4 regions of the Streptomyces sp. NPDC020845 genome follow, and region 2 is predicted to be linked to each of the others. Evidence: riboswitches for the same ligand, from Rfam matches in the RefSeq annotation. Region 2 holds a riboswitch; each other region holds the start of a gene.
What was found. A riboswitch is a leader RNA that binds a small molecule or an ion and turns the genes downstream of it on or off. The one in region 2 is predicted to bind cyclic di-AMP.
Positions count from the first base shown of each region.

Region 1: linked by a shared signal. The riboswitch ahead of ACH4U7_RS44900 (M23 family metallopeptidase) and the one ahead of ACH4U7_RS45300 (transglycosylase family protein) in region 2 are both predicted to bind cyclic di-AMP.
Region 3: linked by a shared signal. The riboswitch ahead of ACH4U7_RS25255 (NlpC/P60 family protein) and the one ahead of ACH4U7_RS45300 (transglycosylase family protein) in region 2 are both predicted to bind cyclic di-AMP.
Region 4: linked by a shared signal. The riboswitch ahead of ACH4U7_RS09470 (transglycosylase family protein) and the one ahead of ACH4U7_RS45300 (transglycosylase family protein) in region 2 are both predicted to bind cyclic di-AMP.

Region 1 is NZ_JBIRSJ010000022.1:145,386-153,152, reverse strand. Features, by position in the region: gene ACH4U7_RS44915 (NmrA/HSCARG family protein) at 1-484, shown strand, start outside; gene ACH4U7_RS44910 (hypothetical protein) at 673-990, shown strand; gene ACH4U7_RS44905 (aldo/keto reductase) at 1,107-2,093, opposite strand; gene ACH4U7_RS44900 (M23 family metallopeptidase) at 2,331-3,488, opposite strand; cyclic di-AMP (ydaO/yuaA leader) riboswitch at 3,500-3,676, opposite strand; gene ACH4U7_RS44895 (PP2C family protein-serine/threonine phosphatase) at 3,900-5,003, opposite strand; gene ACH4U7_RS44890 (DUF6227 family protein) at 5,303-6,085, opposite strand; gene ACH4U7_RS44885 (hypothetical protein) at 6,530-6,982, shown strand; gene ACH4U7_RS44880 (hypothetical protein) at 7,236-7,767, shown strand, end outside.
Region 2 is NZ_JBIRSJ010000023.1:41,480-49,246, forward strand. Features, by position in the region: gene ACH4U7_RS45280 (roadblock/LC7 domain-containing protein) at 1-215, opposite strand, end outside; gene ACH4U7_RS45285 (sensor histidine kinase) at 212-1,333, opposite strand; gene ACH4U7_RS45290 (cytochrome P450) at 1,921-3,192, shown strand; gene ACH4U7_RS45295 (transglycosylase family protein) at 3,335-4,342, shown strand; cyclic di-AMP (ydaO/yuaA leader) riboswitch at 4,604-4,773, shown strand; gene ACH4U7_RS45300 (transglycosylase family protein) at 4,775-5,470, shown strand; gene eno (phosphopyruvate hydratase) at 5,648-6,943, shown strand; gene ACH4U7_RS45310 (septum formation initiator family protein) at 7,035-7,541, shown strand; gene ACH4U7_RS45315 (DUF501 domain-containing protein) at 7,602-7,767, shown strand, end outside.
Region 3 is NZ_JBIRSJ010000009.1:362,072-369,838, reverse strand. Features, by position in the region: gene ACH4U7_RS25270 (alpha/beta fold hydrolase) at 1-154, shown strand, start outside; gene ACH4U7_RS25265 (M23 family metallopeptidase) at 339-2,021, shown strand; gene pcrA (DNA helicase PcrA) at 2,131-4,638, opposite strand; cyclic di-AMP (ydaO/yuaA leader) riboswitch at 4,796-4,974, shown strand; gene ACH4U7_RS25255 (NlpC/P60 family protein) at 4,982-6,190, shown strand; gene ACH4U7_RS25250 (L,D-transpeptidase) at 6,276-6,923, opposite strand; gene ACH4U7_RS25245 (hypothetical protein) at 7,088-7,441, opposite strand; gene ACH4U7_RS25240 (NlpC/P60 family protein) at 7,748-7,767, shown strand, end outside.
Region 4 is NZ_JBIRSJ010000003.1:513,864-521,630, forward strand. Features, by position in the region: gene ACH4U7_RS09440 (carbohydrate ABC transporter permease) at 1-320, shown strand, start outside; gene ACH4U7_RS09445 (carbohydrate ABC transporter permease) at 317-1,141, shown strand; gene ACH4U7_RS09450 (DUF72 domain-containing protein) at 1,168-1,926, opposite strand; gene ACH4U7_RS09455 (hypothetical protein) at 1,923-2,162, opposite strand; partial or broken gene ACH4U7_RS09460 (phosphoribosyltransferase) at 2,296-2,937, shown strand; gene ACH4U7_RS09465 (dsRBD fold-containing protein) at 2,979-3,248, shown strand; gene ACH4U7_RS09470 (transglycosylase family protein) at 3,304-4,620, opposite strand; cyclic di-AMP (ydaO/yuaA leader) riboswitch at 4,626-4,807, opposite strand; gene ACH4U7_RS09475 (DUF4232 domain-containing protein) at 5,162-5,875, shown strand; gene ACH4U7_RS09480 (hypothetical protein) at 6,112-6,282, shown strand; gene ACH4U7_RS09485 (HEXXH motif domain-containing protein) at 6,537-7,767, shown strand, end outside.

The DNA of each region.
Region 1 (7,767 bases), on a different contig from region 2:
GGGCTTCTTCATGGAGAACTTCCTCGTACCCGGCTTCATCTTCAGCCCCGACGGCCGCCGGCTGGTGTCCCTCATCAAGCCCGACACGGTATTGAAGCTGATCGCCGTCCAGGACATCGGCAACGCCGCGGCGGCCGCCTTCGCCGACCCCGAGCGGTTCAACGGCGTGGAGCTGGAACTCGCGGGCGACGAGCTGACCATGGCCGAGATCGCCGCCGTGCTCTCCCGCGCCAGTGGAACCGAACTGACCGCCCCGGACATGACCGCGGAGGAGGCACTGGCCGCCGGGATGCCGGAGTTCGCCGTCGGGCATGAGCGGCTGAACCTCGTGGACGAGCCCGCATCGCCGCGGTACGCCCGCGCGCTCGGGCTGCGGGTCACCGGCTTCGCGGAGTGGGCCACGGAGCACGGGGCCGCGCTGCCCCCCGCCCAGCAGACGGCCCGGCAGACGGCCCAACAGGAAGTCCGGCAGGAAGCCCAGTAGACGCACGGCAGTAAGCCCAGGAGTGAACCCGGGAGGCAGCCCCCGGACGCGTAGCCCACCCGCGCCGGCCCGGCCCCAAACCCCTGTTGCAGAGTCGGTGCTCGATCATGACCCCATCGGCGCGTACGGCCACCCCGCCAGGCATAGGGTCGAGGAAGGAGAGACCCTCACAGTGGAGGTAAGAGGTCATGGCCGGAATCCCGGCAGGTGTGGTGGCCGCGAGCGGGCTCGTCGGCGGATACGGGGTCGCGCGCTGGACCAAGAAGCGGCAGCTGGGCGGGGTGGCGCTGGCGGCGGCCGGGGTCGTGGCCGCGCGGGGGTGGCAGCGGAAGGCGGGGACCGGGACGGCGGCGGCGCTCAGCGGGCTGTACGTCGCGGCCTTCGCCGGGTCGCATCCGCTCGCCAAGAAGCTCGGCGCCTGGCCGTCCGTCCTCACCGTGGCCGGCGGGGTCGCCGCCGCGTCCTGGGCCGCCGCCGACCGGCGGAGCGCCGGGGCGGCCGCCTGACCACTCGCCACGCGGCCCGGACACTTGTGGTGGATACGGGACAGGGACACGCCGTGACGTCGGCGTGTCCCTGTCCCGTATCCACCACGGACGCGTAAACGGACGCGTAAGGGGCGCTACTCCGACGCCGACGTCAGCAGCGCCAGCTCCTCCTCCGTCAGCTTCAGGTCCGCCACCGCCAGCAGCGCCGGCAGCTGATCCACCGTACGCGCGCTCGCGATCGGGGCCACGACCGTGGGCTGGGCCGCCAGCCAGGCCAGGGCGACCGTAGCGTGCGCGGCGCCGTGGTTTGCGGCCACATCGTCGAGGGCGGCGAGGACCTTCTGGCCGCGCTCGGTCTCCAGGTACTTGGCCGCGCCCTCGGCCCGGGCGCTGTCCACCGAGGCGCCGGGGCGGTACTTGCCGGTGAGGAAGCCGGATGCGAGGGCGTAGTACGGGAGGGTCACCACGCCATGGCGGGCGGCGACATCGGCGAGCGGGCCCTCGAAGGTGTCGCGGGAGACCAGGTTGTAGTGCGGCTGGAGGGCCACGTAACGGGCCAGTCCCTCCTTCGCCGAGAAGTCCAGGGATGCCTCAAGGCGTTCGGCGGAGATGTTGGAGGCCGCGATCTGGCGGACCTTGCCCGCCTTCACCAGCTCGTCCAGCGTGGAGATGATCTCCTCCACCGGCACCGAGGTGTCGTCGTAGTGGGTGTAGTAAAGGTCGATGTAGTCGGTGCGCAGGCGCTTCAAGGACTCGTCAAGGCCCGCCTTGATCGCCGCGGCGGACAGCCCGCGGGGCGTCGGCACGCCTGCGCCCACCTTGGTCGCGAGGACGATGTCGGCGCGGTTGCCCCGTGAGGCGAACCAGTTGCCGAGGATGGTCTCGGACTCTCCGCCCGAGTTGCCCGGCACCCATGCGGAGTACACATCCGCCGTATCGACGAAGTTGCCGCCCGCCGCCGCGTAGGCGTCCAGCACGGCGAAGGACTCGGCTTCGTCCGCCGTCCAGCCGAAGACGTTCCCGCCGAGGGAGAGCGGGAAGACGGACAGATCGCCGATCTGCCTGCGGCTCTCAGCCTGCTTGGTCTGCTTGGTGTTCTGGGTGTCTTTGGTGTCAGCCATGCGTTGTTTCAGCGCCGAGGCGGAGAGGGGTATTCCGTCGTACGGGCGCCAATGAGCGGCAAAAAACCGGCGGCCCTGGCGTCAAGGGGGGAGAGAGCGCCAAGGCCGCCGGGGTAAAGGGACCCGGTCAGCAGGTCATCGGGCCGAAGGTCATCGGGCCGAAGGTCATCGGGCCGAAGGTCATCGGGCCGATGCCCGCGGGGGACGGGGTCGCGAGGGACGGCGGGGTCGCGGCGGTCACGGGTTCAACCCGTGCGCGCGGAGCCAGGGCATCGGGTCGATCGGGCTGCCGCCACCCGGCCGGACCTCCAGGTGGAGGTGCGGGCCGGTCACATTGCCCGTGGCGCCGACGCGGCCGACGACCTCGCCCGTCGTCACCGAGCCCGACGTACGGACCATCGACGACAGGTGGCAGTACCAGATCTCGGTGCCGTCGCTCAGCTTGAGCACGATGCGGTAGCCGTACGAACCGGCCCACCCGGCCGAGGTGATCGTGCCGCCGTGCAGCGCCTTGACCGGGGTGCCGGTCGGGGCGGCGAAGTCCTGGCCGGTGTGGTCGGCCGACCACATGTCGCCTGCCTGGCCGAAGGACGCGGTCAGGGTGTACGAGGCGACGGGGAGGGTGTACTGGGCGGCGAGCTTGGCCAGGCGCTCGGCCTCGGCCTTCTTCCTGGCCGCCTCCTCCGCCTTCCGCTTGGCCTCGGCCTCGGCGGCCTTCTTCTCCGCCTCCGCCTCGGCCTTCCGCTTCGCCTCCGCGTCGGCGGCCTTCTTGGCCACGGCGGCAGCCTTCTCGGCGGCCTGCTTGGCGGCGGCGTCGGCCGCGGCCTCGCGCTGCGACTCGTCGGCGGCGTTCTGCTGGTTCTCGGCCTGCTGGAGGATGCGGGCGCGCAGCGCCTCGCCCGCGTCGGTGGTGCCGTTCTCCTCGTCCTGGGAGGTCAGACCCGCCTGGGAGAGGGGGGCGGCCGAGGTGCCGTCGGAGCTGGAACCGGAGTCCGAGGAGAGCAGCGAGCCGATGCCGGGCAGGTCCGCCGCGTCGGGGAGGACGTCCGTCACCTTGTCGGCGACGTGTGCGAGGTCCGGCATGGCTATGGGGGCCTTGGGGCGGTCCTTGGCGCTCGCCATCCCGCCCGCGCCGACCGCCGCGATCACGCCGACGCCGAGAACGGCGCCGCTGCGGGCCATCGTGCCGCCGCGCTGCTTGGCGACGCGGTGCCGGCCGCGCACCGGGGCTATGGATTCCTCAGTGGGATTCCACTCGTCCCACGTCTCGGTGTCCTGCCCGTTCCTCGCCTCGGCGGCCGGTTCGAACCAGGAGCCGTAGCGGGTGGCTGTCCCCGCTCCGGCGCCGGACGTGCGGGACGGAGCTTCTTCTAGGGCAGACCTGTTGGACGCCACGCGGGCGCACTCCTTTCCTTCCCTCTCGCCTACCGGGTTAGCTGACGGGTTCGGAGCAGGAAGGTCTCCTACGGGTCAGGTTCGACCCGATTCACCCCAAGGTTGGTGGTTCCCCGGTTCCCTTGGTGTTGCTGTTGTCGCTCTGCTGCTGGTGCTGCTGTGCGTACGGGATTCGGCGACGGCGCACGGTGCCGCCTCTTGCGGCGGCAGTGACGACCGCGCTGCGTTATCGAACGTTAATAGAGAGCACGACCCGATTCCAAGCCGTTCCCGGGAATCAGAGCAACCTTTGAGGTGACGTTAACGACCAACATGGGACAGATGGGGGTGAGTCGGCAGCGACCCGAGCACACCCGGAAACGCCCCCGAACTGATCGTGCGTCAATCGTTATCCGGAGGGATCATGCTCCGCTACGGAACGTGTTCGGGCTCGGCCCCCGGCGCCACCGGGGCGCGGCGCAGCGCCAGCAGCGCCATGTCGTCCGCGGTCCCGCCGCCCGTATGCCGCTCCACATCCGCCACCAACGCGTCGAGCAGCTCCACCGGTCCGGCGAAGCGTCGGCCGCGCAGCTGGACCGCCGGATCGTAGAACGTGCCCTCCGCATCGCGCGCCTCGCTCACCCCGTCGGTGAACAGCAGCAGGGTCACCCCCTCCGCGAACCGCAGCTCCTCCACCCGGTCCGGCCACGCCCCCAGATCGCCCATCCCCAGCGGCAGCGCCGGCATCTCGGGATCGGCCTGGCGCACCGCACCCTCCCCGTCCAGCAGCAGCGGCGCCGGGTGGCCACGGTTGATCAGGCGGAGCATGGAGTCGCCGCGGGGGATCTCGGCCAGCACCGCCGTGATGAACCCCTCGGCCTGCTCGATATCGGCCCGCCGGGCCCGCTCCCGCTGCAGCGCCCGCTCCAGCCGCAGCGTCAGCCCCTCCAGCGTGGCCTCCTGTTCGGCGGCCTCCCGGAAAGCGCCGATGATGATCGCGACCACCTCGACCGACCCCAGCCCCTTGCCCCGTACGTCGCCGATGACCATCCGTACGCCGTGCGGGGTGTCCTGCACCGCATACAGGTCGCCGCCGATCGCGGCGTCCCGCTCGGCCGCCACATAGCGGGCCGCGATGTCCAGGCCGGCCAGCCGGGCCGGCGGCACGGGCAGTACCGCGCGCTGGGCCGCCTCCGCGATGCCGCGCGCCGACGCCAGCCGCCGGGAGCCGCGGCGGACGACACGGTTGATGAGGAGGGCCAGCAGGGCGACCGTCACGACGGTGGCGACCTCGGTGGCCGACTGGGCCCAGTCCCGGACGCCGTGGAACTCGGCCAGCAGGCAGGAGGCGGCGACGGTGAGGGTCCCGATGAGGGCGGTCAGCCGCAGCGGATAGAACGGGGCGGCGACCAGGGGGGCGGCGGCGAGGAAGGGGGCAGCGGTGTAGGCGGCCGGGGTGCTGATGTCGTAGATGACCCCGCCCACGATCAGCACGCCGGGGAGCCAGGGCGCGAAGCGGCGGCCGGAGGCGCCCATGGGCGCCTCATCGCCCACGCGGGGTCTGTCGGCGCGGGGCACATCGGCCCGGGGTCCGTCCGCGCGGGCCAGGTCCGCGCGCGGTGGTTCCCCGCGCTGGGGCGCACACGGTCTCGTACGGCGTCCCGTACGCCGCCTCATGGCCCTGTACGCCGTCTCATACGCGGGTTCGGTTCGTACGCACCCCATCAGACTCCCGGGTGACGGGGCGTCGGGCGAGCCGGTGTCGGCCAGGTGGGTGCGTCAGAACACGGCGCGGGGACAGGGAAAGGGAAGGGGCCGGACGGGGACGGGACGCGTCAGAGGTCGACGCCGAGTGCGCGGGCGTGGCGGTCCGCCGCCAGCTCGGCGGAGACCTCGTCGAGATACACCTCGCACACCAGCCGCCCGTCGGCGGTCAGGTTGTGCTCCAGCTCCCACAGGACGATCTCGTCCCCGCCGGCGAGGAGGAACGCGTGCTCATAGAAACGGCACCACGTGGCGTCGGGGCCGCCGGGGCGACGGCGCGGCTTCGGGGCCAGCGCGATGTCATGGGCGAACGCCGTGGCGAGCAGCTGCTCGGTGTCCGCGCCGGGGCGGTCGGGGTTCTCCGCGCGGCGCAGCACGCGGCGGGCGTGGTCGGCCGAGTCGTCGGCCACATACGCGCGCGGGGTCTCCACCGGCGCGACGGCGTGCAGCAGTTGCTCGGGCAGCCACAGTGGTAACCCCTCGAGCTCGTCCCAGCGGGCGCCGCCGCCGATCCGCTCGTGCACCCGGCGCTCGGCCAGGGCCAGGGCGTCCTCGTCGGCGTAGACCTCGAAGAGCGGGCGGCGGTCCTGGCCGGTGTTGTGCTCCAGCTCCCACAGCAGCAGGCTGCTGCCGTCGGGGAGCAGGAAGATATGGCGGTAGGTGCTGTAGCCGAGCGGACCGGCCGGCTCGTTGCACTGCCGGCAGGAGCGCAGCTCGGACTGGTGCATCAAGGCGTCCCGGGCCCGGCCCAGCACCGCCTCGTCGATCTCGAAGCCGTTCTGCGCGCGGGCGAGAAGCCCGTCCAGGTGCTCGGCAGGAGTGCCGCCACCCGCGCCAGCTCGTGAGTGCCCCATACCTGTCTCCTCCCGCCTCCCGGCCGTCCCCTCGCCGTCCCCCCGGCGACTGTTTCTCGCGCACTTACCGTAGCGGCGCGAACACAGGCCGCGCGTGCGGTTCGGCGAAGCCGTCTGTGGGCCGTGCCTCACTCAGTCCTGCGTCGGGAAGCTCGGATATATCACTCGTTCGGCCCGTCGAACAACCCGGACGGTGGGATTCCGGTCCCGCGCCGGGTTGACGGCACCTCTTTCGCAATTCGCATAACAGCCTCCGCACTCGCGCATCGTCCCTGGCCCGATCGGCCGGATTCTCCCGCTCAAAGGCGCAAGGCGAACGAGGCAAAGGGGCGACTAATTATGCCGGATGAGTGAAGGTGAAAGCCAGCCCGAAGCTTTTACAGATTTACGTCGTTGACGTGGATGTCCGTGATTCCGCGGCAGACACCCACCGGGAGGAATTAAGTGAACATCGTAAAGAAGGCCGCCCTCTTGGCCGCCACCGCCGGCGCGATCGTGCTCGCCGGCGCCACCGGCGCGTCAGCCGCCAGCGGTGGCGGTGGCGGCGTCCAGAGCAATGACTGTGACACGCGCGTCGGCTCCATCCTGGACCCCGCCGTGGCAGGGCCCACCGGTGACATCGAAGTCGGTTCCAGCTGCATCAACATCGACTACGGCGGCTCGGCGTTCCAGAGCAACGACTGCGACACCTCGGCGGGCATCGTCACCAACACGGCTGGGGCCGCTCCCTCGGGCGACATCAAGCTCGGCAGCAGCTGCTCCAACATCTCCTACCCCAAGGCGACCACGTCCGTCCGCTCCGGCGGCAGCAGCTACAACAACAACTACAGCGACGGACTCCGCAGCGACGGCCACGGCAACTACGGCACCGAGCAGCACGGCAGCTACGGCAGCTGACCCCATGCCAAGTTCGCTGTGTTCCCCCGAATGAGAAAAGCAGGGTGAACGCATCTCTGGCTTCCATCGCGGCCCCGGACACTGCTTCGTCCGGGGCCGCCTTGGCGTTGCGAGGAGGAATCGGCCAGCGCAGACTGACGATGTCTCTAATGCGCCGGACGGGTAGAGGTGCGGCGGCTCGGGGACCCATCGATGCCTGCCCTCGTTGGTCAGATGTTCACGGATAACCGTCGAGAACCCATTTGGAGGCTTTATGCACGGGCGCAAGAGGACGGCGCTGCTTCTGGCGGCTGTCGGTGCGCTGACCATCGGTGGCGCGGGCAGCGCCAGCGCGACCGACAACGGCTCGGGTGCCCCGTCCGCATCCGGCAGTCAGGGCGGCAGCCAGAAAAACCGCTGTGACACGAATTCCGTGCTCGGGCCCATCAACATCGTCGGTCTGGGTCCGACAGGAGACCTCTCGACCGAGACCAACTGCGTCAACTACACCGAGTCGGGAGTGTTGGAGCAGAGCAACCGGTGCCGGACCAACTCCACCATCGGACCCATCACCATTAACGCGGGTCTCGCCGGCTCACCCGATATCACCAGCCGGACCAACTGCATCAACTACAGCAAGACCGGTGGAGCGCTGAAGCAGAGCAACAAGTGCGAGACCAACTCCACCATCGGGCCCATCACGATCTCGCCGCTCGCCCCTGGGCCCAAGGTCACTCAGGAAACCACCTGCGCCAACGTGTCCGGGGCCGGCAACGGCAACGGCAACAGCGGGAAGCGCTCCGGGC
Region 2 (7,767 bases):
TGACGCCAGCTCATCCGGGGATCGCCACAGAAGCTGGACATCGTGCGGCTCAACGACTGGATGCCGCTCATCGCCGCGGCGATCGAGTCGGCCTCGTCCTTCTGGACGTCTTTGGATCGGGCCATCAGCAGACCGTCGGCGGAGACCAGGAGCGCATGGCGCGCGCCTGGTACCTCCAGGGCGCTGTCAAGCATCCATGACAGATCGTTGTTCACGAAAGATCGTGCCCTTCCCTGCTCGGGTTTGCGGAGCGGCCGGACTGAGTGCCGCGCTGGAAGGCGCCCATGATCGAGGCGGTTTCCTCGCTCGACCGGGCCTGGGCGGGCGTGAAGTCCGCTTTGGGCACGATGGAGATCGAGCCCTTGCGCCGGCGTTTGGGCAGTCCCCCGGGGGTGGAGGAGTCGGCGGGAGTCTCCTCGTCGCGGCCGCGGGCCGCGGGCTGGGCGACCGCCGGCGGCTCCTCCGGCTCGGGCATGTTGGTCAGAAGGTCCTCGGGCAGAAGTACCACCGCTCGCACACCACCGTAGGGAGAGGCCGAATCCACGGAGACAGTGAAGCCATATCGGGCGGCGAGCACACCGATGACCGCGAAACCGAACTGCGGGGGGTTTCCCAGGCCCGTGACGCCCGACGCGCGCTTGGAAGACAGGAGCTCATCGGCCCTGTTCTTCTCTTCCTCGTTCATACCGACACCGGCGTCGTCGATGATGATGCAGACGCCCTTGGGCACGGTGCGGATGGTGATGTCGATCGGGGAGTCGGGCGCCGAGTAGCTGGTCGCGTTGTCCAGCAGTTCGGCCAGCGCCAGCGCGACCGGTTCGACGGCGCGGCTGACCACCGCGAAGTTGGACTGGGAGCGGATCTCGACGCGGGTGTAGTGACGGATACGGCCCTTGGCGCTGCGGACCACGTCGTACACCGAGGCGACGGTGCGCTGACGGCCGAGCCAGCCGTCGCAGAGCACCGCGATGGACTGGGCACGCCGACCGAACTGCGAGTTCATGTGGTCGATCTCGAGGAGGTCCTGGAGCATGTGGTGCTCGCCGTACCTCTCCTGGGTCTTGGAGATCGCCAGCTGCTGCTCGTTGGCGAGACCCTGGAGCGTGCGCATCGCGGACTTCAGCGCGCTCTTGGTGGCCTCTTCCGCGCGGGTATGGGCTTCCTGTACCGAGGCCGAATAATTGCTCTCAAGCTCGGTATAGCGATTCTGGAGCTCGGTCTTCTCGTTGACGAGCTGTGTACGCGCCTTTCTCCCGCGAAATATGGCGGTTGCGGCGAGAGGGGTACCAACGATCAGAGCCCAGAGCGCTGGATCCTGTATGTATTGCGTCATGAGACTCTCTTTAAGCGACTAGACCGCCAGGGACTGAAAGGGTTTCGCACGGTGCGTTCCGAATTCGTGGGCGGGACGGCGGCGAGTCAGTGTCCGGACGGCGCCCGCTCGGCTCGAGGACAGCGCGCTCGTCTCCACGGCGCCAGTGCGGGGGCGTCGGTCTGCCGGATCGGCTCCACATGCCCGACTGGCGGCATAATGCTCCTCAGAGTGATGACCCTTTTCGGCTTTTTTGCCGGATCGCCGCGTGTCTACGCGCCCATGGCTCGCCTGGCAAGCGCGGTGATCGTATCACCAGGGTCAGGGGCCGATGTGCATGTGCCTCCGGCTCATTCGCGTACCTGACGCCGATTCAGCCATCTGCCCTTCGCCGTGTGTTCACGGGGGCGGCCGGGGTGCGGCAGGACATCGCGCGGCCGGACGGGCCGAGGGTGCCGTCGGGGGTGCGGTGGCGGTCTGATATCGGCCAATCACGCTGTGCTGGAGCGGCCGATCGGGCATTCGCACACGCATCGGATAAACGCCCGGCGTTTATGCCCTTTTTCTATGGAATCAGGGATTCCGGGGCTTTGCCGTATTGTCGGGGGATGTCAGACCGGCACCACCCTGCCTGCTCCCCGGCCCTTTTCAGCTGGGAGTTCGCCACCGATCCGTATCCCGCGTACGCCTGGCTCCGGGAACACGCCCCCGTCCATCGGACCACTCTGCCCAGCGGAGTTGAGGCGTGGTTGGTGACCCGCTACGCCGACGCTCGGGCCACGCTCGCCGATCCCCGGCTGTCGAAGAATCCGATTCATCACAGCGAGGCCGCGCACGCCAAGGGCAAGGTGGGCATTCCGGGCGAGCGCAGTGCGGATCTCATGACGCATCTGCTCAATATCGACCCACCCGACCACACCCGGCTGCGGCGGCTGGTGTCCAAGGCGTTCACCCCCCGCCGGGTGGCGGCCTTCGCCCCGCGGGTGCAGGAGTTGACCGACGGCCTCATCGACGGGTTCCGGATAAGAGGAGAGGCGGATCTGATCCATGAGTTCGCCTTCCCGCTGCCCATCTACGCCATCTGCGATCTGCTGGGCGTCCCCCGCGAGGACCAGGACGACTTCCGGGACTGGGCCGGGATGATGATCCGGCACGGCGGCGGGCCGCGCGGCGGGGTGGCCCGGGCGGTGAAGCGGATCCGCGCCTATCTCGCCGATCTCATCCACCGCAAGCGGGAGTCGCTGCGCGAGGATAGAGAGGGGAAGGCCGACGACCTGATCTCCGGGCTGATCCGGGCCAGCGACCACGGTGAGCAGCTGACCGAGAACGAGGCCGCGGCCATGTGCTTCGTGCTTCTGTTCGCGGGTTTTGAGACGACCGTGAATTTGATTGGCAATGGCACCTATGCGCTGCTGCGCGACCCCGTCCAGTGCGACCGGCTGCGGCGGGCCGCCCAGGGAGGGGACGAGGGGCTGCTGGCGACCGGTGTCGAGGAACTGCTCCGCTTTGACGGGCCGGTGGAGATCGCGACCTGGCGGTTCGCCACCCAACCCGTGGTGATCGGCGGGCAGCGGATCGCCGCGGGCGAGCCGGTGCTGGTGGTGCTCGCCGCCGCCGACCGCGACCCCGAGCGCTTCGACTCACCCGATGTGCTCGATCTCTCCCGCACCGACAACCAGCACCTCGGTTACGGCCATGGCATCCATTACTGCCTGGGCGCGCCACTGGCCCGGCTGGAGGCCCAGACCGCCATCGGCACCCTGCTGCGGCGCCTGCCCGATCTGCGGCTCGCGGTGGAGCCGGAGGAGATCCGCCGGCGCGGCGGTCTGATCATGCGCGGGCTGCGCGAACTGCCCGTGACCTGGGGCCCGATCACCTAGCAAACGCCCTTGGCACTCGGCATATGTGACATAACGTCAACGGCGTGATCACCGCGTGACCTGGGATACATCTGCTTGTGATGATCAGATGGCGTCGCTATGTTCAACCGACGACTCAGCCGCCACACGAGAGGCAGAACGCATGCGCTCCGGGAACGGTCGACACCGCCGCCCCCGTCAGGCTCCGGCAATCGTGGTCGCCGCGGGGGTGACGGGTGCGAGCATCGCCATGCCGCTCTTCGGCGCCGTCGGCGCCCAGGCCGCGGACACCACCCAGACCTGGGACCGTGTCGCCGAATGCGAGAGCGGCGGGATGTGGAGCGCCAACGGAGGCAATGGCTTCTATGGCGGTCTGCAGATCACCTTGGACATGTGGAAGAAGTACGGCGGCCAGCAGTACGCCCCGCGCCCCGACCTCGCCAGCCGCTCCCAGCAGATAGCCATCGCCCAGGCGATCCTCGCCGACCGCGGCCCGGACGCCTGGCCGAGCTGTGCGCTGGACGCCGGGCTCGCCGGCCTCGCCGACGCGCTGGATGTGAACCCCGGCGGGAAGGGGACCCCCGAGGCCAAGGATTCGAGCGAACCCACGGGGATCGACGACTCCGATACGGACGAAGCGTCCGACAACTCCAGTCGGGGCGATCGATCGGACAGCTCGGACAGTTCCGGTAGTTCCGAAGATTCCGATACATCCGACAAAGTCGATAAGCCGGATCCCTCCGCGACCCCCGACGACAAGTCCGGTGAAAAGGGCGAGAAGTCCGGCGATTCCGACGAAGCGTCCCGCGGTAAGGGTGACGAGCGCTCCGACCGCGACGCGAAGGGCGAGGACTCCGCCACCTCCCCCACCGGCCGCCACCGCGGCGCGCCCGACGCCCGCGAGCAGGACTCCGCGGGTACGGCGGACGACGACACCCGGTCCTCGGGGCGCCATGCCTCGCGCGACGACGCGGAGCACACCGAGACCCCCGTTCAGCCTCTCGGTCGCGAGGACTACACCGTGCGCGGCGGTGACAACTTGTCAGACATCGCGGACGACCAGAAGGTGGACGGAGGGTGGCCCAAGCTCTACGAGGCCAACGAACCCCTCATCGGAACCGACCCGGACCTTATCCACCCTGGTCAGCGTCTCGATCTCAGCGCCAGATAGCGGCATTTCGGGGTGAATTGCCCGATCTGGCGGCAGTGAGACATACATCTCGTCACATCGCCCGGCGTGCGTCGGCTGTCCGATCTTTCCGCACCCGGCCTCACCTGCGTGGATGTGGGATGGCTGGGTGCGGATACGGCCTCATTCGCTGGGATGTCGGTGTTTGAACCTCATCGGAAGGTGTGTTTAACGTCTTTCCGCTCGCCACCGCGGGCACCGTCGATCGTCACGCCGAGTCCTGCCGGCGGTCGGGGGGAAACCGACGCATTTGCGCCGAAGGCAGGAGCGGGGGAACCAAGGTAGGCGCCGTAGCGGCCTGGAGACGGGCCCGTTCGGCTCGGGGTGAAGCCAGGTGCGGTCAGCCGCATCCGGCCGGGCAACTCACAGTCCGAACCCGACAGCTCACCTCGTAGGCGTCGGTGAGGAACGAACATGCGTAACGACAAGGGTAAGCACCGCCGTCCCTCCAAGGTCACCCGCATCGCCGCGCTCGCCGGCGTCGCTGGTGCGGCCGTCGCCGCACCGCTCCTGGGGGCCACCTCCGCCTCGGCCGCGACCACCGCCCAGTGGGACGCGGTCGCGCAGTGCGAGTCCGGCGGCAACTGGTCGATCAACACCGGCAACGGCTTCTACGGCGGCCTTCAGTTCACCAACTCCACCTGGGCCGCGTACGGCGGCACGGCCTTCGCGGCCCGCGCCGACCTGGCCACCAAGGACCAGCAGATCCAGATAGCCGAGAAGGTCCTGGCCGGACAGGGCAAGGGCGCCTGGCCGGTGTGCGGCACGGGCCTGACCACCACCGGCACCCCGACGCCTTCCACCTCCACCACCCAGCCCTCGAAGCCGGCCGCCAAGCCCGCCCAGCCGGCCGAGACGGCCAAGCCCGCGCAGCCCGCCAAGCCGAAGGCGCAGCCCCGCGAGGAGAGCGAGCACGCCGGGCGCGGGCACGCCCGCCACGCGATCAAGAAGGGCGACGGCGAGTACAAGGTCAAGTCCGGCGACACCCTCTCCAAGATCGCCGACGCGCACCACGTCGACGGCGGCTGGAAGAAGCTCTTCGAGCTGAACAAGGACATCGTCGAGGACGCCAACCTCATCTTCCCGGGCCAGCTGCTCCACCTCTCCTGACCCACCCGGCCGGGCCTCCCCCCACCCCGGTACCCCCGGCCCCCGCACCCCCGAAGACCGCCCCGGCCGGGCGCGCCGCCCCCACGCGAGGCGCGCCCCGCCGGGGCTTCGTCGGGTGGGCCCTCCGGGCCCGTTAGGCTCGTGCTGCAGAGACAGACCCATACGAAGGAGATCCTCGTGCCGTCCATCGACGTCGTCGTAGCTCGCGAGATCCTCGACTCGCGAGGCAACCCCACGGTCGAGGTCGAGGTCGGCCTCGACGACGGCAGCACCGGCCGTGCCGCCGTGCCTTCCGGTGCCTCGACCGGTGCCTTCGAGGCCCTTGAGCTCCGCGACGGCGACAAGAGCCGTTACGGCGGCAAGGGCGTCGAGAAGGCCGTCCTGGCCGTCATCGAGCAGATCGGTCCGGAGCTCGTCGGCTACGACGCCACCGAGCAGCGCCTGATCGACCAGGCGATGTTCGACCTGGACGCCACCCCGGACAAGTCCTCGCTCGGCGCCAACGCGATCCTCGGTGTCTCGCTCGCGGTCGCGCACGCCGCCTCCGAGGCCTCCGACCTCCCGCTCTTCCGGTACCTGGGCGGCCCCAACGCCCACCTGCTGCCGGTCCCGATGATGAACATCCTCAACGGCGGCTCGCACGCCGACTCCAACGTGGACATCCAGGAGTTCATGATCGCGCCGATCGGCGCCGAGTCCTTCTCCGAGGCGCTGCGCTGGGGCACCGAGGTCTACCACACCCTGAAGTCCGTGCTGAAGGAGCGGGGCCTGTCCACCGGCCTCGGCGACGAGGGCGGCTTCGCCCCGAACCTGAACTCCAACCGCGACGCCCTGGACCTGATCGTCGAGGCGATCAAGAAGGCCGGCTACCAGCCGGGCCAGGACATCGCGCTGGCGCTCGACGTGGCCGCCTCCGAGTTCTACAAGGACGGCGCCTACACCTTCGAGGGCCAGACCCGCAGCGCCGCCGAGATGACCGCGTACTACGCCGAGCTGGTCGACGCGTACCCGCTGGTCTCCATCGAGGACCCGCTGAACGAGGAGGACTGGGACGGCTGGAAGACGATCACCGACCAGCTCGGTGACAAGGTCCAGCTGGTCGGCGACGACCTGTTCGTCACCAACCCGGAGCGGCTGGCCCGCGGCATCGAGAGCAACACCGCGAACGCGCTGCTGGTCAAGGTCAACCAGATCGGCTCGCTGACCGAGACCCTGGACGCCGTCGAGCTCGCCCAGCGCAACGGCTTCAAGTGCATGATGTCGCACCGCTCCGGCGAGACCGAGGACGTCACCATCGCGGACCTGGCCGTCGCCACCAACTGCGGCCAGATCAAGACCGGTGCCCCCGCCCGCTCCGAGCGCGTGGCCAAGTACAACCAGCTGCTGCGCATCGAGGAGATCCTCGACGACGCGGCGGTGTACGCGGGCCGCTCCGCCTTCCCGCGGTTCAAGGGCGCGGTCCTCAAGGGCTGAACTCCGCCGAGCCTGATGCACGTCCCCGGCCACGGTCCCGTACCGTGGCCGGGGACGGCGTACGTAGCGAAGTCACGACCGGGGAGGCGACGTGCCGGCGGATCGGGATCGGTTCTCCACCGCGACCAGGCTCAGGGCGCTCGGCGAGCACGCCGCCGCCCGCGTCTACCGCGCCCGCATCCGACGCCGCCGCAGCCGGCTCACCGGCCGGGCCGCGCTGCTCGCGCTGGTCGTCTGCTCGCTCGTGGTGGCCCTCGCGTATCCGATGCGGCAGTACATCTCGCAGCGCTCGGACATCTCCGACCAGCGGCGCCAGGCCCAGAAGGAGCGCGAGGACGTCAAGCGGCTGCGCGAGCAGAAGGCCAGGCTCCAGGACCCCGCGTACATCCAGCAGCAGGCCCGTGAGCGGCTGCACTTCACGCAGCCGGGGGAGACGGGCTACAGCGTGGTCGACGGCAGCGGCCAGACCGAGCGCTCCGCCGACCAGGGCGCGGCCGACCGCCCGTGGTACAGCAACATGTGGCGGACTGTAGACAGCGCTGACAGCGCTGATGCGGCAGACGCCGCTGACAAGGCCGATAGCCGTGTGAAGCGCTGACCGAAGAACCGGCCGCCGGAGGCGACCGGCCCCGAACCGATCGAAGAGAACTTCCGACCCATGCACACGCCCCCTCCGCAGACGGAGCCCACCGCGCCCACCGACGCGGACATCGCCGCCGTCAAGGAGCAGCTGAACCGCCTTCCGCGCGGGCTGCGCGCCGTCGCGCACCGCTGCCCCTGCGGCAATCCGGACGTCGTAGAGACCGCGCCGCGGCTCGAGGACG
Region 3 (7,767 bases), on a different contig from region 2:
CCATCCGGATCTACGGGCACGCAACATCCGCGTCAGCGGAATCGGGCATCTCACCCTCCCGGTGCACCATGCGATCGCCGCGGAAGTCCGCGAGGCGCTGGATGCCGCCGAAGGGGCGCCGACAGACGCTTCCGATGCCGCTTCGGTTGCGTGAAGGGGCAGGAAGTTGCCGAACAGTAATCGAACACCCGGCCAAATTACGGCAGCCAGTCAGCCGAAAGGCGGCCAAATGCCCGTTCCGGCGTTACTCAAAACCTGATGAAGATTGTCGCCGTCCCGAACCGGCGGGTACAGTCGCCGCTAATTCTCCTGCTGCCGAGGCGAAAGAGAAGTTGGTGGTGAACGACCGTCACCCGTCGGGGATCACAACCTCGACCGTCCCCGCTCCTGACGCCTCATATCCGTATTACGAGGCATACGACCAGCAGGGCACAGCGCACGGCTACGCCGGGTACGACGGCTACTCCACCGGCAGCTTCGACAACCTCACCGCCGCATACGGCGATGGCGACCCCCTCTTCGGCTCCCTCCCCGGCGACCACGGCGGCGGCTATGGGACCGGGCACGACGGAACCGGCAGCGGGCAGTACGACGCCACGCAGTGGGGCGCCGCGACCGGCGCCTACGACTCCGGCGTCTATGACTCCGGGACCTACGACACCACCGCGATGTGGGCCGGCTCCGGCGTTCCGCTGGCCGGCACCATCCCGGCCCAGCAGGGCTCGGACACCGGCGGCCACTGGGACGCCTCCGCCTGGGACACCACCGGCCACCACGATCTGACGGCCGGCGCCCAGTGGGACGGCACCGGGCAGTACGACACGTCGGGAGTCGACACCGGCCAGACCCAGTTCTGGGACATGAGCGCCTATGCGACCGTCGACGAGTCGCACTACGACCAGGGCGAATACGGCCAGGGCGAATACGACCAGCGCGGATACGACCAGAACGGGCACGGCCAGAACGGGCACGGCCAGAGCGAGTACCACGAGGGCGGGTACGAGCACGGCGGATATCAGCAGTCCGCCGAGCAGCCGTACGCCGCTCCCGAGGCGGAGCCGGAACCCGGGGCGGGGCCCGTGCACGAGGCCGAGACCCAGACCGCCCTGATGGCCCTGGACCTCGACTCGCCCGAGGCCGACGCGGCCCACAGGGCCGACGCCGCCGACCCCACCGACCCCGCCGCCCACAACGAAGGCGGCACGGCCGCCGACTTCGAGGACGCCGCGCCCGAGGTGGTATCGGTTCCCTCGCCCCGCCGGGACGGCGGCCGCAGCAGCCGCCGCCGCGCCCCCTCGGCCCGCCCCAAACGCTCGGCGCTCCTCACCGTCGCCGTCCCGTCCGTCTGCGCGCTGGGCGTCACCGCCGTGGCCGCCGCCTCCGTCGCCAACATCGGCGACGACAAGAAGGACGCCAAGACCACCCAAGCCGCCTCCGACACCCCGCCGGTCAAGGCCTCGGTCGCCAACAGCAAGCTGGACGCCCAGTTCGCCAGGGGCCTCGAGGGCGCCGATGACTTCGGGGACCGCGCCAGCCGCACCCAGGAGCGGATCGATCTGAAGGCGCGCCAGGCCGCCGAGCGGCAGCGCAAGATCCAGGAGGCCGCCCGCAAGGAGGCGCTGCGGCCGAAATTCGCGCTGCCCGTCGCGCAGCACGGGCTGAGCGCCAGCTTCGGCCAGGCGGGCATCAACTGGATGTCCGTGCACACCGGCATCGACTTCCCGGTCAGCTACGGCACTCCGGTCATGGCCGCGACCGACGGCACCGTACGCACCCAGTGGAACAACGCCTACGGCAACATGGTCATATTGACCAGCCCGGACGGCACCGAGACCTGGTACTGCCATCTGAGCAGCGCCAAGATCCGGGCCGGTTCGGTCAAGGCCGGGGACGTCATCGCGTACTCCGGGAACTCCGGCAACTCCACCGGGCCACACCTTCACTTCGAGGTGCACCCCGGCGGCGGCTCGGCCATAGACCCGCTGCCGTGGCTGCGCTCCCATGGGCTCGACCCGACATAGCCCCAGGCCCTCCTAGGCCCAGGGCTCCCACTAGTCAGGCCCAGCCAGGCCCAAGTCCCGCCCAGGCCCCCACCCAGTAGGCGCAGGCGCCGGGGCCGCCAGGCGTCCCCTACAGCTTCTCCACCGGCGCGTACCGCAGCAGCAGCCGCTTGGGCTTCTCGTCGCCGAAGTCGATCGTCGCCTCCGCGTTGTCCCCGCTGCCCTTCACCGCAACCACGGTGCCGAGCCCGAACGCGTCATGGGTGACCCGGTCGCCGATGGCCAGCGCGACCACCGGCCGCTCCCTGGCCCGCCGCGTGGCGAAGCCACCGGCCCCGGACCCCGCCCTCGAACGCGACGAGGACAGCGAGGACGCAACCCCCGAGACGGCACCGCCGGCCCCGACCGCGCCCATCGACGCCGACGGGGTGGAGGGCCCGGTCCGCTGCCAGCGCATGTACTGGTCCGGGATCTCCTCCAGGAAGCGGGACGGCGGGTTGTACGCGGGCTGGCCCCAGGCGCTGCGCATCGTCGACCGGGTCAGATACAGCCGCTCGCGCGCCCGCGTGATGCCGACGTACGCCAGCCGCCGCTCCTCCTCCAGCTCCTTCGTCTGACCGAGCGCGCGCATATGCGGGAAGACCCCGTCCTCCATGCCGCTGAGGAAGACCACCGGGAACTCGAGGCCCTTGGCGGTGTGCAGCGTCATCAGCGTGATGACCCCGGCGCCCTCGGCGTCGTCGTCGGGGATCTGGTCGGAGTCGGCGACGAGCGCGACCTGCTCCAGGAACTCCGCGAGCGTGCCCGGGTTCTCCTCGCCGCGCTCCTGCTCGTACTCCAGGGCGACGGCCGCCAGCTCCTGGAGGTTTTCGATACGGGTCTCGTCCTGCGGGTCCGTGGACGCCTGGAGCTCCGCCAGATAGCCCGTGCGCTCCAGCACCGCCTCCAGCACGGTGGCCGGCCCGGCGCCCGACTCGGCGATCGTGCGCAACTCCTCCATCAGCACGTTGAACCGCTTGACCGCGTTGGCCGAGCGGGCCGCCATGCCGTACGCCTCGTCGACGCGGCGCAGCGCCTGCGGGAAGGTGATCTTCTCGCGCAGCGACAGCGCGTCGATCATCGCCTCGGCGCGCTCGCCGATACCGCGCTTGGGCACGTTCAGAATCCGGCGCAGCGGGACGGTGTCCTCCGGGTTGGCCAGCACCCGCAGATACGCGAGGACGTCGCGGACCTCCTTGCGCTCGTAGAAGCGCACACCGCCGACGACCTTGTACGGCAGCCCGACCCGGATGAAGACCTCTTCGAAGACACGGGACTGCGCGTTGGTCCGGTAGAAGACGGCCACGTCCCCGGACCTGGCGTCGCCCGCGTCCGTCAGCCGGTCGATCTCGTCGGCGACGAACTGGGCCTCGTCGTGCTCGGTGTCGGCCACATAGCCGGTGATGGTCGCCCCGGCGCCGGCGTCGGTCCACAGGTTCTTCGGGCGCCGGTTCTCATTGCGCTCGATGACGGCGTTGGCCGCGCTGAGGATCGTCTGGGTGGAGCGGTAGTTCTGCTCCAGGAGGATGGTCGTGGCGTCCGGATAGTCCTCCTCGAACTGGAGGATGTTACGGATCGTGGCGCCCCGGAAGGCGTAGATCGACTGGTCGGCGTCGCCCACCACGCACAGCTCGGCGGCCCCGATCCCCTCGCCGACGTCGCCTTCACCAACGCCATCGGCGGCGGCCACCGGGCCCGGGCCCACCAGCTCGCGCACCAGCGTGTACTGCGCGTGGTTGGTGTCCTGGTACTCGTCGACCAGGACATGGCGGAAGCGGCGGCGGTAGTGCTCGGCGACGTCGGGGAATGCCTGGAGCAGATTGACCGTCGTCATGATGATGTCGTCGAAGTCGAGGGCATTGGCCTCGCGCAGCCGCGACTGGTACATCACATACGCCTCGGCGAGCGTCTTCTCGAAGCCGTCCGATGCCTGTCCGGCGAAGGTCTCCTCGTCGATGAGCTCGTTCTTCAGGTTGGAGACCTTGGCGCTGAAGGACTTGGGCGGATACCGCTTCGGGTCGAGGTCCAGATCCCGGCAGACCAGCGCCATCAGCCGCTTGGAGTCGGCCGCGTCGTAGATCGAGAAGGAGGACGTGAAACCGAGCTTCTTGGACTCCCGGCGCAGGATGCGCACGCAGGCGCTGTGGAACGTCGACACCCACATGGCGTTCGCACGCGGGCCGACCAGCTCCTCGACCCGCTCCTTCATCTCGCCCGCGGCCTTGTTGGTGAAGGTGATGGCGAGGATCTGGCCGGGGTGCACGCTGCGCGCGCCGAGCAGATAGGCGATGCGGTGGGTGAGCACCCGGGTCTTGCCCGATCCGGCGCCCGCGACGATCAGCAGCGGCGAGCCGGTGTGCACCACGGCGGCCCTCTGCTGCTCGTTCATCCCCTCCAGGAGCGCGGCCGGATCCACCGCGGGGCGCGCCGCGCCGTCGCGGTAGTACGCCTCCCTGGGGGCGGGCGCGTCGAACTTCCCGTCGAAGAGGTCGTGCGGGACGTCCTCAGCGGCGGGCCCGCCGTCGTCCTCGGGCGGCGGGGGCTCCTCGTCCGAGGGCCCGAGGTCCGCCAGGAAGCTGTCATCAAAGAGGCTGCTCATCGCTCACCGAGTCTAGGGCGCCGCACTGACAGCGTATGCGCGGAAGTCACGAAACGGTTTCGGGACAATTCGAACATCAGCCTTCACACGAGCCCCACAAGACCACTACCGTCCTCCATCAGGCGGTCCGGAACCCGTCGGCGACCAGCGTCGACACGGGCTGTCTCCGCCGAGTCCGGCCCCGCCGCGAGGCAGCCGGAGCCGGGGACCCCCACGTACCACTGGGGTGAATCGGTCCAGCGCGGCGACGCCAGCCGTCCGCCGCCCGGACCGTAGGGCAGCCTTCCGACGCCCGAACCCGACAGCTAACCCGGTAGGCGGTCCACGGAAGGAGTCGCCTCCCTTGGCGTCGCACCGCAAGCCGCGGACCCGAATACTGGACTCGGCCACCGGCCGCCGCACCGCCGTCGGGGTCACCACGGCCGCCCTCGCCTCCGTCACCCTCCTCTCCCAGACGGCGAGCGCCGAGCCCGGTAAGCCCAAGCCAACGGTCGAAGAGGTCAAGAAGAAGGTCGACACGCTCTACCACCAGGCCGAATCCGCGACCCAGGCATACAACGCCGCCAAGGAGCGCACGGGCGAGCAGCGCGCCAAGGTCGACCGGCTGCTGGACAGCGTCGCCAAGCGCACCGAAAAGCTGAACGAGGCACGGCGCAAGCTGGGCAGCTATGCGGCGGCGCAGTACCGCAGCGGCGGCATGGCCAACAGCACCGCGACCCTGCTGTTCGCCAAGGACCCGCGGGACATCTTCGACCAGTCCCATCTGATGGACCGGCTGTCCGGCGAGCAGAAGCAGGCCGTCGACGACTTCCTGTCGCAGCAGGCCAAGGCCGCCAAGGAGCGTACGAAGGCCGGCGAGAGCCTGGCGTCGCTGACCCGGTCGCAGCAGCAGCTGAAGACCAGGAAGAAGACCGTCCAGGGCAAGCTCACCCAAGCCCGTGAGCTGCTGTCGAAGCTGACCGCCGAGGAGAAGGCGCGGCTGGCGGCGATCGAGAAGAAGAAGGAAGAGGAGGCCCGGCGCAAGGCGGCTGAGCTGGCCCAGCAGCAGCGGGAGGCGGCGGCCAAGCGGGCGCAGGAGGAGGCGGCGAAGCGGCGGCAGGAGCAGGCGAGCTCCTCCGACTCGTCGAGCTCCTCCGGTTCCTCGGGGTCTTCCAGTTCCTCGGGATCGTCCGGGACCTCGGGGTCCTCCAGCTCGACCTCCACCAAGGCCGACAAGGCCATCGCCTTCGCGCAGGCGCAGCTCGGCAAGCCGTATGTCTGGGGCGCGACCGGACCCAACTCCTACGACTGCTCGGGGCTCACCCAGGCCGCCTGGAAGGCCGCCGGGGTCTCACTGCCGCGCACCACCTGGGACCAGGTGAAGGTCGGCACGCGCGTGTCGACCGCCAACCTCCAGCCGGGCGATCTCGTCTTCTTCTATGACGACATCAGCCATGTCGGCATCTATATAGGCGACGGAATGATGATCCACGCCCCGAAGCCCGGCGATGTGGTCAAGAAGGCGCCGATCACCGAGATGCCGATCTACGGCAGCGTCCGCCCGGCCGCCTAGCAGCCCTCCCGCCTCCCCGGGTCCCGGAGGGGCGCTCCGGGGCCCGGGAGGCGGCTGCGCGGCTTCAGGTGCCGGGCTGCGCGGCTCAGGTGCCGGGTTTGCGGCCGTAGACGTATACGTCGTCGCCGTTGCGCAGCAGGCTCCAGTACTTCTTGGCGTCGCCCTTGCGCATATTGACGCAGCCGTGGGAGCCCGGCGGCGACCACACGCTGCCCGCGATGGAGTGGAAGGCCTGGCCGCCGTCGAAGAACTGGCTGTACGGCATCGCGACGTCGTAGAGCGTCGACCAGTGGTCGATGTCCCGCCAGTAGACCTTCTTCAGCCCGCCCCGGGTCTCATACCGGTCGCGGCCGGTGCGCACCGGCACCGGGCCGTACACCAGCCGTGAGCCGTCCTGGATCCAGCTCAGCTGGCGGGTGAGGTCCACACAGGCGATACGGCCCTTGTTGGTGGGGCACTTTTTCGCCTTGTTCGGGTTGTGCCCGGCCGCCTTCTGCGAGTTGATCAGCTTCATCACCCCCCAGGTGACCGGCCCCGCATAGCCGATCGTGGGGCTGATCCCGTGGTTGATCTGGAACTTCTGGATCGCCAGACAGTCCGTACGCGACTGCCGCCCGTCCACCGGGCGGCCCAGGAACTTCTCCACCTGCTTCTGGTACGGCCCGACGCTCGTCGTGCACGACGAGGCGGCCTGCGCCGGGGTGCCGAGCGCGACCGCCAGCGGCACCACCATCCCCGCCACCCCCAGGGCCACGCCCGTCCGGCGGCCCCAACCCCCAAGTACCCCCACTGCCCGCTCCCTTCGGCTGCCTTGCCCGGTAAGACAGCTGCTCTGCCTGGTTGGACAGACGACGGGGCCGGGGGGTTGTACGGAAAATTACGCCCAGAGGACGAAAATTACGTCCACAGGACGGCGATGAAGATGTTGGCCGTGGTGAGCAGCCCGACCGCGCCGAGGGCCGACGACTCGACCTTCTCGTCGTCGCGCTTCACATAGACCAGCCCCAGGACCACGATCAGCAGCGCCAGCTTCACACCGATCTTGATGTTGTTGACGCTGTTGTCGTCGGCCTGGTTGAGCCCCACCAGCGCGGCACCGGTCACCAGCATGGTCAGCGCGCCGTGCAGCATCCCCGGGGTCATCCGCCCCTCGCCCGCGCGCATCGGCTTCAGCTGCGCCAGGAAGCCGCCGAGCAGCGCGGCGATACCGACGATGTGCAGCCCGACGAAAACATTGATGAGGACGTCCATGGTTGGCGAGCGTAGCCCTGCCCATAGCAGCCCCCGGCAACCGGGTGGGTCACGATCGCCGCTTCGATCACGGCCGCCCCGCGAGTCATCCGCAGCCGGGCGCCGGGCGGTCGGATACGGGCATCAGGGCGCCGAATCCGTCCACTCCCGTTCATCGCACCGCCCGTCCGCGCCCGCCCGCCTAGCTTCCTCCCCCAGGTGGCAGTCCGCTTCCCGTTAGCCGAGGGTCCCCGCCTCATGGGCGGGCTGCCACCTGCCCGACCGGATGGAACCCGGCCGGATGGAAAAGGAAGGTGACCCGCCGCCGTGGCGTCGCACAGGAAGCC
Region 4 (7,767 bases), on a different contig from region 2:
AGCTGTACGAGGCGGCCCGGATGGACGGCGCCGGGCCGGTGCGGGAGTTCTTCTCCGTCACCCTGCCCGGGCTGCGGCCGCAGATCGCGGTCGCGCTGACCCTGACGATCGTGGCGGGGCTGCGCAACTTCGACCTCATCTACATCACCACCAGCGGCGGCCCCGGCAACTCCACCTCCGTACCCGCCTACGAGGTCTACCACCGGGCGTTCGAGACCAACCAGGTCGGCTCGGCCGCCGCCGTGGGGGTGGCCCTCACGGTCCTGATCTTCGTCATGACCGTCACGGTCTCCCGGCTCGTGGAAGGGCGGCGGTCATGACCACGCGCCTCGAACGCACTGTCACCTACGGCATCCTCGCCCTCTTCTCGGTCATCGCGCTCACCCCGGTCATCGGCATCCTCTCCACCGCCTTCGGCTCCCAGGACTCCCTGGACACCGGCTTCTCGCTGCCCGAGGGCGGACTGCACTGGAGCAACTTCGCCGACGCCTGGAACCGCGGCCACTTCGGCACCTACCTCGGCAACTCGGTCCTGGTGACGGCAGCGGTGGTGGCGGCCACCACCGTGCTGGCCGTGCTCGCCGCGTACGCCTTCGGGGTGATGCGCTTCCCCGGCTCCACGGTGCTGTTCTACCTCTTCGTGATCGGCCTGACGCTGCCCCAGGAGGCGCTGGTCGTACCGCTCTACTTCGATCTGCGGTACGCCGAGCTCACCGACACCTACTGGGCGCTGATCCTGCCGCAGACCGCGCAGTCCCTCGCCTTCGGCGTCTTCTGGATGCGGACCTACTTCCGGGGCAGCGCGCGGTCGGTGATCGAGGCGGCCCGGATCGACGGCGCGAACACCTGGACCACGCTGTGGCGGGTCCTGGTGCCCATGGGCCGCCCGGCCATCTCCACCATGGTGGTCATCACCTTCATGTGGACCTGGAACGAATTCCTGATGGCGCTGGTCATGGTCAGCGACGAGGCCCACCGTACGGTCCCGCTTGGCCTGGCCTTCTTCCAGGGGCAGCACAGCTCCGACGCGGCGCTGCTCGCGGCGGCCTCGGTGCTCATCGCGCTGCCGGTGGTGGTCGTCTATGTGGCCCTGCAGCGCCGGTTCATCGAGGGCATGCTGGGCGGCGCGGTCAAGGAGTGACCACTTACCGAAGGGAGCGCGGCCGGTCACAGGTCGGGGGTGCGGCTCACCTCGCGGCCGCGCCGCGCCACGGCCCGGGCGAAGACCACGGCGTCGTGGACGGCCGCTCCGCCCGGGTCGTTGTTGAAGTACGCGTAGACATCGCCGCGCTCGGGCCAGGCGTCGGTCACCCGGCGCGCCCAGGCGGTCAGCGACTGGTGGCTGTAGCGCGGCGCGGGCCTGGCCAGCCCGTGGTGGAAGCGGACATAGCCCCACGTGGCCGTGCGCCACAGCGGGGTCACCGGCCGGGAGGCGGCGTCCGCCCAGCACAGCGCCGCTCCCCGGCGCTCCAGCACCCCCCGGACCTCGTCGGTCCACCATGAGTCATGGCGGGGCTCGACGGCCACCCGCGTCCCGGCGGGGAAGCAGCCGAGCGCGGTGTCCAGCAGCCTGCTGTCGGCGCGCAGGGTGGGCGGCAGCTGCAGCAGCACGGGGCCCAGCCGGTTGCCCAGGCCCTCGGCGTGCGACATCAGCCGCGCGACCGGCTCCTCGGGGTCGCGGAGCCGCTTGATGTGGGTGAGATAGCGGCTGGCCTTGAGGGCCATCACAAACCCGGCGGGGGTGCGCTCCCGCCAGGCGGCGAACTGCTCGCGGGTGGGCAGCCGGTAGAAGGCGTTGTTGGACTCGACGGTGGCGAACCCCCGCGCGTACTCCTCCAGCCACAGCCGCTGTGGGCAGTCGGACGGATACAGTACGTCGCGCCAGTCCTTGTACTGCCACCCCGAGGTGCCGACGAGGACCGTCATGCTTCACCCGGATGCCAGGGCGGCCACTGGCCCGGCCGGTCGACCCAGTGGACCTGCTCGGGGTCGTCCAGGTCGATGTCCGGGAACAGCCGTCGCACCCGCGGCTCGAACTCCTCCCGCTCCAGCGGCTCCCAGCCCAGGCCGCGCAGCCACACCCGCCGGTATCTGGTGTCCGCGTCGTACGCGTCCACGAAGACGAGATGGCCGGACTCGCTCGGATCCGTGGCGTTCTCCATGGTTCCAGGGTGGGCCGCCCCGGCCCGCTTGCGCGCGCCGACGCGGCCGACCGGGTCCCCGCCGGTTTGCGGATGGGGGAATCTTCGGATGGAGTCGTAAGAGCGGGGTCTCCCTGTACGAGCGGGGTGAGTCATGATCTTCGTCGACCGCGTGGACGCCGGGCGGCGGCTGGCGGCCCGGCTGTCCCCCCTGAGCGGCGAGGACCCCGTGGTGCTCGGGCTGCCGCGGGGCGGGGTGCCGGTGGCCTTCGAGGTGGCGCGGGAGCTGAAGGCGCCCCTGGACGTGATCATCGTCCGCAAGCTGGGCGTCCCCTTCCACCGCGAGCTGGGCTTCGGCGCCATCGGCGAGGGCGGGGTGCGGGTGGTGCACGACGCGATCGTACGGATGAGCCGGGCGCGCAAAGAGGAGCTTGAGGAGGTGGAGCGAACCGAGGAAGAGGAGCTCGCACGGCAGGCGCGGCGGTTCCGGCGCGACCGGCCGCGGGTCGCGGTCGGCGGCCGGACGGTGATCGTCGTGGACGACGGGATCGCCACCGGTGCCACGGCACGGGCGGCCTGCCGGGTCGCCCGGGCCCAGGGCGCGGCCCGGGTGGTGCTGGCGGTCCCGGTCGCGCCGCCGGACGCGGCCGAGGCGCTGCGGCAGGACGCGGACGACGTGGTGTGTCTGTCCACCCCCGCGGAGTTCTCGGCGGTCGGCGAATGGTACGAGGACTTCTCCCAGACCAGCGACGCCGAGGTCGTGGAGCTGCTCTCCCGGTCGACCGGGATGCCGGGTCAGGCGCATCCTGGTAAGTGAAGCAGGAGGTGATGACCGCGATGGAGACGATCGTGGGATGCGACATCGAAATGGAGTTCCGTGAGCTCGGACCCCTGACCGAGGCGGTCGTCCGGCTGAGGATGCACGACGGGACCGAGATCCTGGCACAGGGCCGGGCCAACCGGAATCCCGACGACCCGGCGCAGCCGCGGGTCGGCGAGGAGATCGCGGCGGCGCGTGCGCTGAACAACCTCGCTCACCGGCTGATCTCGAAGGCGGGCGGTGACATCGAGGAGGTTACGCACGCGAAGGCACATCTGGTGATGTAGGGCGGGTCTGCCGCGGCACCGGGCCGCGGCAGAGCACCCTTCGTTCACACACCTCTCAGATCTGGACGCCCTTGGACCGGAGATAGGCGAGCGGGTTGACATCCGAGCCGTAGTCGGGGCCGGTGCGCACCTCGAAGTGCACATGCGGTCCGGTCACGTTGCCGGTCGCCCCGGACCGGCCGATCTGCTGGCCGGCGGACACCGTCTGGCCGACGTGGACGGTCAGCGCCGACATGTGCGCGTACTGGCTGTACATGCCGTCGGGGTGGCGGAGCACGACCTGGTAGCCGTACGCACCGCCCCAGCCCGCGGCGACCACCTCGGCCGAGCCCACCGCCCGCACCTGGGTGCCGGTGGCGACGGGGAAGTCGACCCCGGTGTGGTGGCCGCTGGACCAGTTGCTGCCGGAGATGCCGTAGGCGGTGCCGACGGCGTGGCTGGCGACGGGCGAGGTGAAGGACGCCGACGAGGACGACGAGTGCGCCGCCGAGCCGGACTTCTTCTTGGCGCGCTCGCGGGCCTTGTTGGCCTGCTCGACCCGCTGCTTGGCCGCCTGCTCGGCGCGCTGCTTGGCCTGATCCGTACGCTGCTCGGTCCGGGGCTGGCTCTCGCGGGGCTGTGCGGCGGGGGACCGGTGTGTGTCGAGGGTGAGTTTCTGGCCGGGGTAGATCAGGTCCGGGTCGTCGCCGATGACGCGGCGGTTGGCCTCGTAGAGCCGCTGCCAGCCGCCGACGCCGTCCATGTTCTGCGCGTCGGCTATTCGGGACAGGGTGTCGCCACTGACCACGGTGTACGAGGAGCCGGACCGCCCGGTGGTGGCCGCGCTCTGGTCGACGGCCTTGGTGGTGGCCTTGGGCGCGGCTTCCGGAGCGGACTCGGTTTTGGGAGTGGCCTTGGGGGTGGCTTTCGGAGTCGCTTTGGGGGTGGCCTTGGGAGCGGTCTGGGTCTGGGCGCGGCCGCTCGCGGTGCCGGGGGTGACATCCGCGGGCTGGCCGCCGCGGGTCAGCCCCGCCTTGACCGAGCAGACCGGCCAGGCGCCGGGGCCCTGGGCGTCGAGTACCTTCTCGGCGATGGCTATCTGCTGGTCCTTGGAGGCCAGATCGGCCCGGGGCGCGAAGGACGTCCCGCCGTACGCCTTCCAGGTGGACTGTGAGAACTGGAGGCCGCCGTAGTAGCCGTTCCCGGTGTTGATGCTCCAGTTGTCGGTGGACTCACACTCCGCCACCTTGTCCCAGGTGTCGACGGAGGCGGCGTTCGCCTGGCCGACGCCTATGAGGGGCAGTGCCACGCCGGCGCCGCCCGCGGTGAACGCGAGCGAGGCGCGGGAGACGCGGCGGGGCCGGGGCCGGCGGTGACGTCCGCGTGCAGCCATTGAGCTCATCCTCTCCTGACGCCTGCGAGGTGAGCTGTCGGGTTCGGGCGGGAGCTGCCCGGCCGCGCCGTTCCCGGTGCCCCCGGCACCGTGGCGCGACTTCACCCCTAGCCGTCCCGCCCGACATAGCGCGGCACGGCGCCTACCTGGTTCCCCCGCTCCTGCCGTGACAGGTCGTCGTGTCACTCCTCCGCCACGGCAGGACTCGGCGCTCCGGCGAGGGAGAGACCCGTGCATGGAATGCGCCGGGTGCGGCACAGTAAACACATGGTTTAGGTCACGACAAGGTCTCGACGGACCTGTGTCCGGAAATCGATCACGGCGGTGATGAACTGTGATCCGCGTCACCGCTTTACGGATGGGGTGATTGTGGTGCGGAATCCGCAATGCCGAATTGCCCCTGTTATGCGATTAATGCCGTCGCAGACATAAGGACGCTGATCGGGGGAAGAGGAGCCGAAGGGGAATGGACGGGGAAAGTCGGGGCACTCGGCGCGGCGGCTGACGGGCCGCCGGATGCCCGACCCACAGGAGGTTGCCCATGGCTCAGCGGTACGGCGGGACGCCCGCGAGGCGTCTGCCGCCGGTCTTATCCGTATCCGCACTGCTCATCGGCGCGCTGGCCGCGGTCACCGCCTGCGGCGCCGACGAGGACTCCGGGGCGCCCGCGCCGCCCGGCGCCGCGGGTGCATCCCATTCGGCCGCGAGCGCCGGCCGGCCCGGCGCCGCTGAACCCGGCGGACGCGCGCATGACTCCGGCCGGGCCTCGACCCCCGCGAAGGCGCCGAGCGCGGCCAAGCCGTCCGTCGGCACCGAGGGCGCCTCCGGCGCCCCGCCCGCCGCGCGCCGCATCTGCGCCGAGGATCAGCTGAAACTGTCCGTCGGCCGGATGGATATCGGCGCGGGCAATGTCTATGTTCCTCTGGCCTTCACCAATACCGGTGAGGCCAGTTGCACGCTGACGGGCTTTCCCGGCGTTTCCCTGCTCGACAGCCCCGGCACGGCTATCGGCGACCCCGCCGCCCGCCGAGGACCGGCGCGGCCCACGGTCGTCCTGAAACCCGGCGACAGCGCCTACGCGAGTCTGCACACCCTCAACAAAGGCCTGTCCGACAAGCCCTGTTGGCGGACCGCGTCCAAAATTCGCGCCTACCCGCCGGACTCCTACCGCTCGATGAAGACGTCGGCGCGCTCCCTCCAGGTCTGCGGCGAAGTATTCGAAGTCACCGCCCTCGAGCCGGGCTCCCAGCCCTGACCCGGAGCGCCACGGCCGGGCGCGGAACCGCTGCCCCCCGCCCGCGCCCGACCGTGCGGCGCCGGAAATGAATTGGCCGGGAAGCGGGGCCACATGACGCCCCCGGATGTCCCAAAATCTTGATGGGCCCGACACCCACTGGCCCCTTTCGCCCTTCCGCAATCATTATCGGGTGGGCCACCATGTGAAGAGGCCTCGCCTGAGCCGGCGCGGAGCGTCTAGAGGGGGACGATGTCATGGAGCGAGCGGCGACCGGGGTCGAGACGGAGTTGGTGGACCTCTCGGGAACGACGCTCGAAGAACTGGGCGACAGTCAGGAGTTCGCTCTCGCGACCCAGCGGTTGCTCGAACTCGTACAGTCCCCGCCGACACTCACGACCTCCGCTGCGAACCAACAGGGCTGTTGATGGAATCCCGGCGTGGCGCGACAGCATTCACCCCACCAAGAAAGGCGGCCATGCCGGCGGACTATTCAGCTGGCCCTCCCTACCCGCTCCCGGCCCCGCGCCGTACGCAGCCGCTCCCCGCGTCACCGATGAGCCGTCACCACCGGCTGTCCGAAGCGTGCTTTGAAGAGATGGCACATGGCGGTGGGGGAGCGGCGGCGATCGCCGAGTTACGGGCGGGCCAGCGCAGTCGCCTCTTGCTTCTGCTACGCGCGTTGACCGATTTTGCCTCCTCCCATCCCCGGGTGCCAGGGCCGCTGGCGGCCCCCCGTGAGGCGTGGGAGCTGCTGATAAAGGCCGAGCGGCGCAGCCCGCCGAGCGTGGAGCGGCTGCTGCTGCACCCCCCGGTCGGTGCCTGGCTCAGCCGCTGTCTGCGCAGGCTGCGGGGCATCGCGGAGGAAGGAGAGCAGGAGACCACAGCGGTCCCGCTGTGGCTGGAAACCGGCTATCTGCACACCGTGGCCGCTTCGGCGGCCCTCCTAGCGGGGATCGACTTCCGGATCGTGGTCGGAGTCCGCGACGGCGGGGTGATGCTACCGGCGCTGGGCTTCGTCGACCTGGCGGGCTGCGAGTCCCCCGTCGCAGAGATCGTCGCCGACGGCGCGGGCGGCCGAGCCCTGCGAGCCGGCCCGCACACGGTGCCGCTGCCCTCCGACCTCACCCGGGACGTCAAGGGCTGGCACCCTCTGAGACGGCTGCACGGACGGCACCCCGCCCACCCCTGCTCGCCCTATCTGGACGACCTCGACCCCTACCGGGACTTTCTGCGCCCCACCGCTCCGACGCGGCTGAGTGAACCGGAGGCGTGGCGGTGGCAGGAACATTTCGACAGCGCCTGGGCGCTCGTCGCCCGGCAGAGCAATGTGGATCCGGCCGGTGTGGCCGACTGTCTGATCTCCGTCGTCCCCGTGCGCTACCCCGCCCGGGCGGAACCTTTCAGTGCCTCGTCACCCGAGGCATACGGCTGCGTCCTGCTGAACCCTCCGGCTGATTCGGTCACCCTCGCCGCCTCCCTGATCCACGAGGCCCAGCACGTCAAACTCAGCGCGCTCCTCGACCTGGTGCCTTTGATCCACGGTGGTCTGGAGGAGATTCACTACGCGCCCTGGCGCGTGGATCCCCGCCCGCTGCGCGGTCTGCTGCACGGCGTGTACGCCTTCTTGGGCGTCACGGCCTTCTGGCAAGCCCACAGGCATGTCGTAGCGGACGAGACCACACGGGCCATTTCGGAGTTCGAGTTCGCGCTGCGGCGCGCGCAGACCTCCCACGGGCTGCGGATGCTGCGCGCCCACGCGGAGCTCACCGCCCTGGGCGACCGTTTTCTGCGGGGGATCGAGGTCCGACTGGCCGAATGGCTCACAGAGCCCGTGTCGGAGATTCCGCTGCGCGCCGCCGAAGACCTCATCCTCGATCACCGGCTGCTCTACCGCCTGCATCATCTGTCGG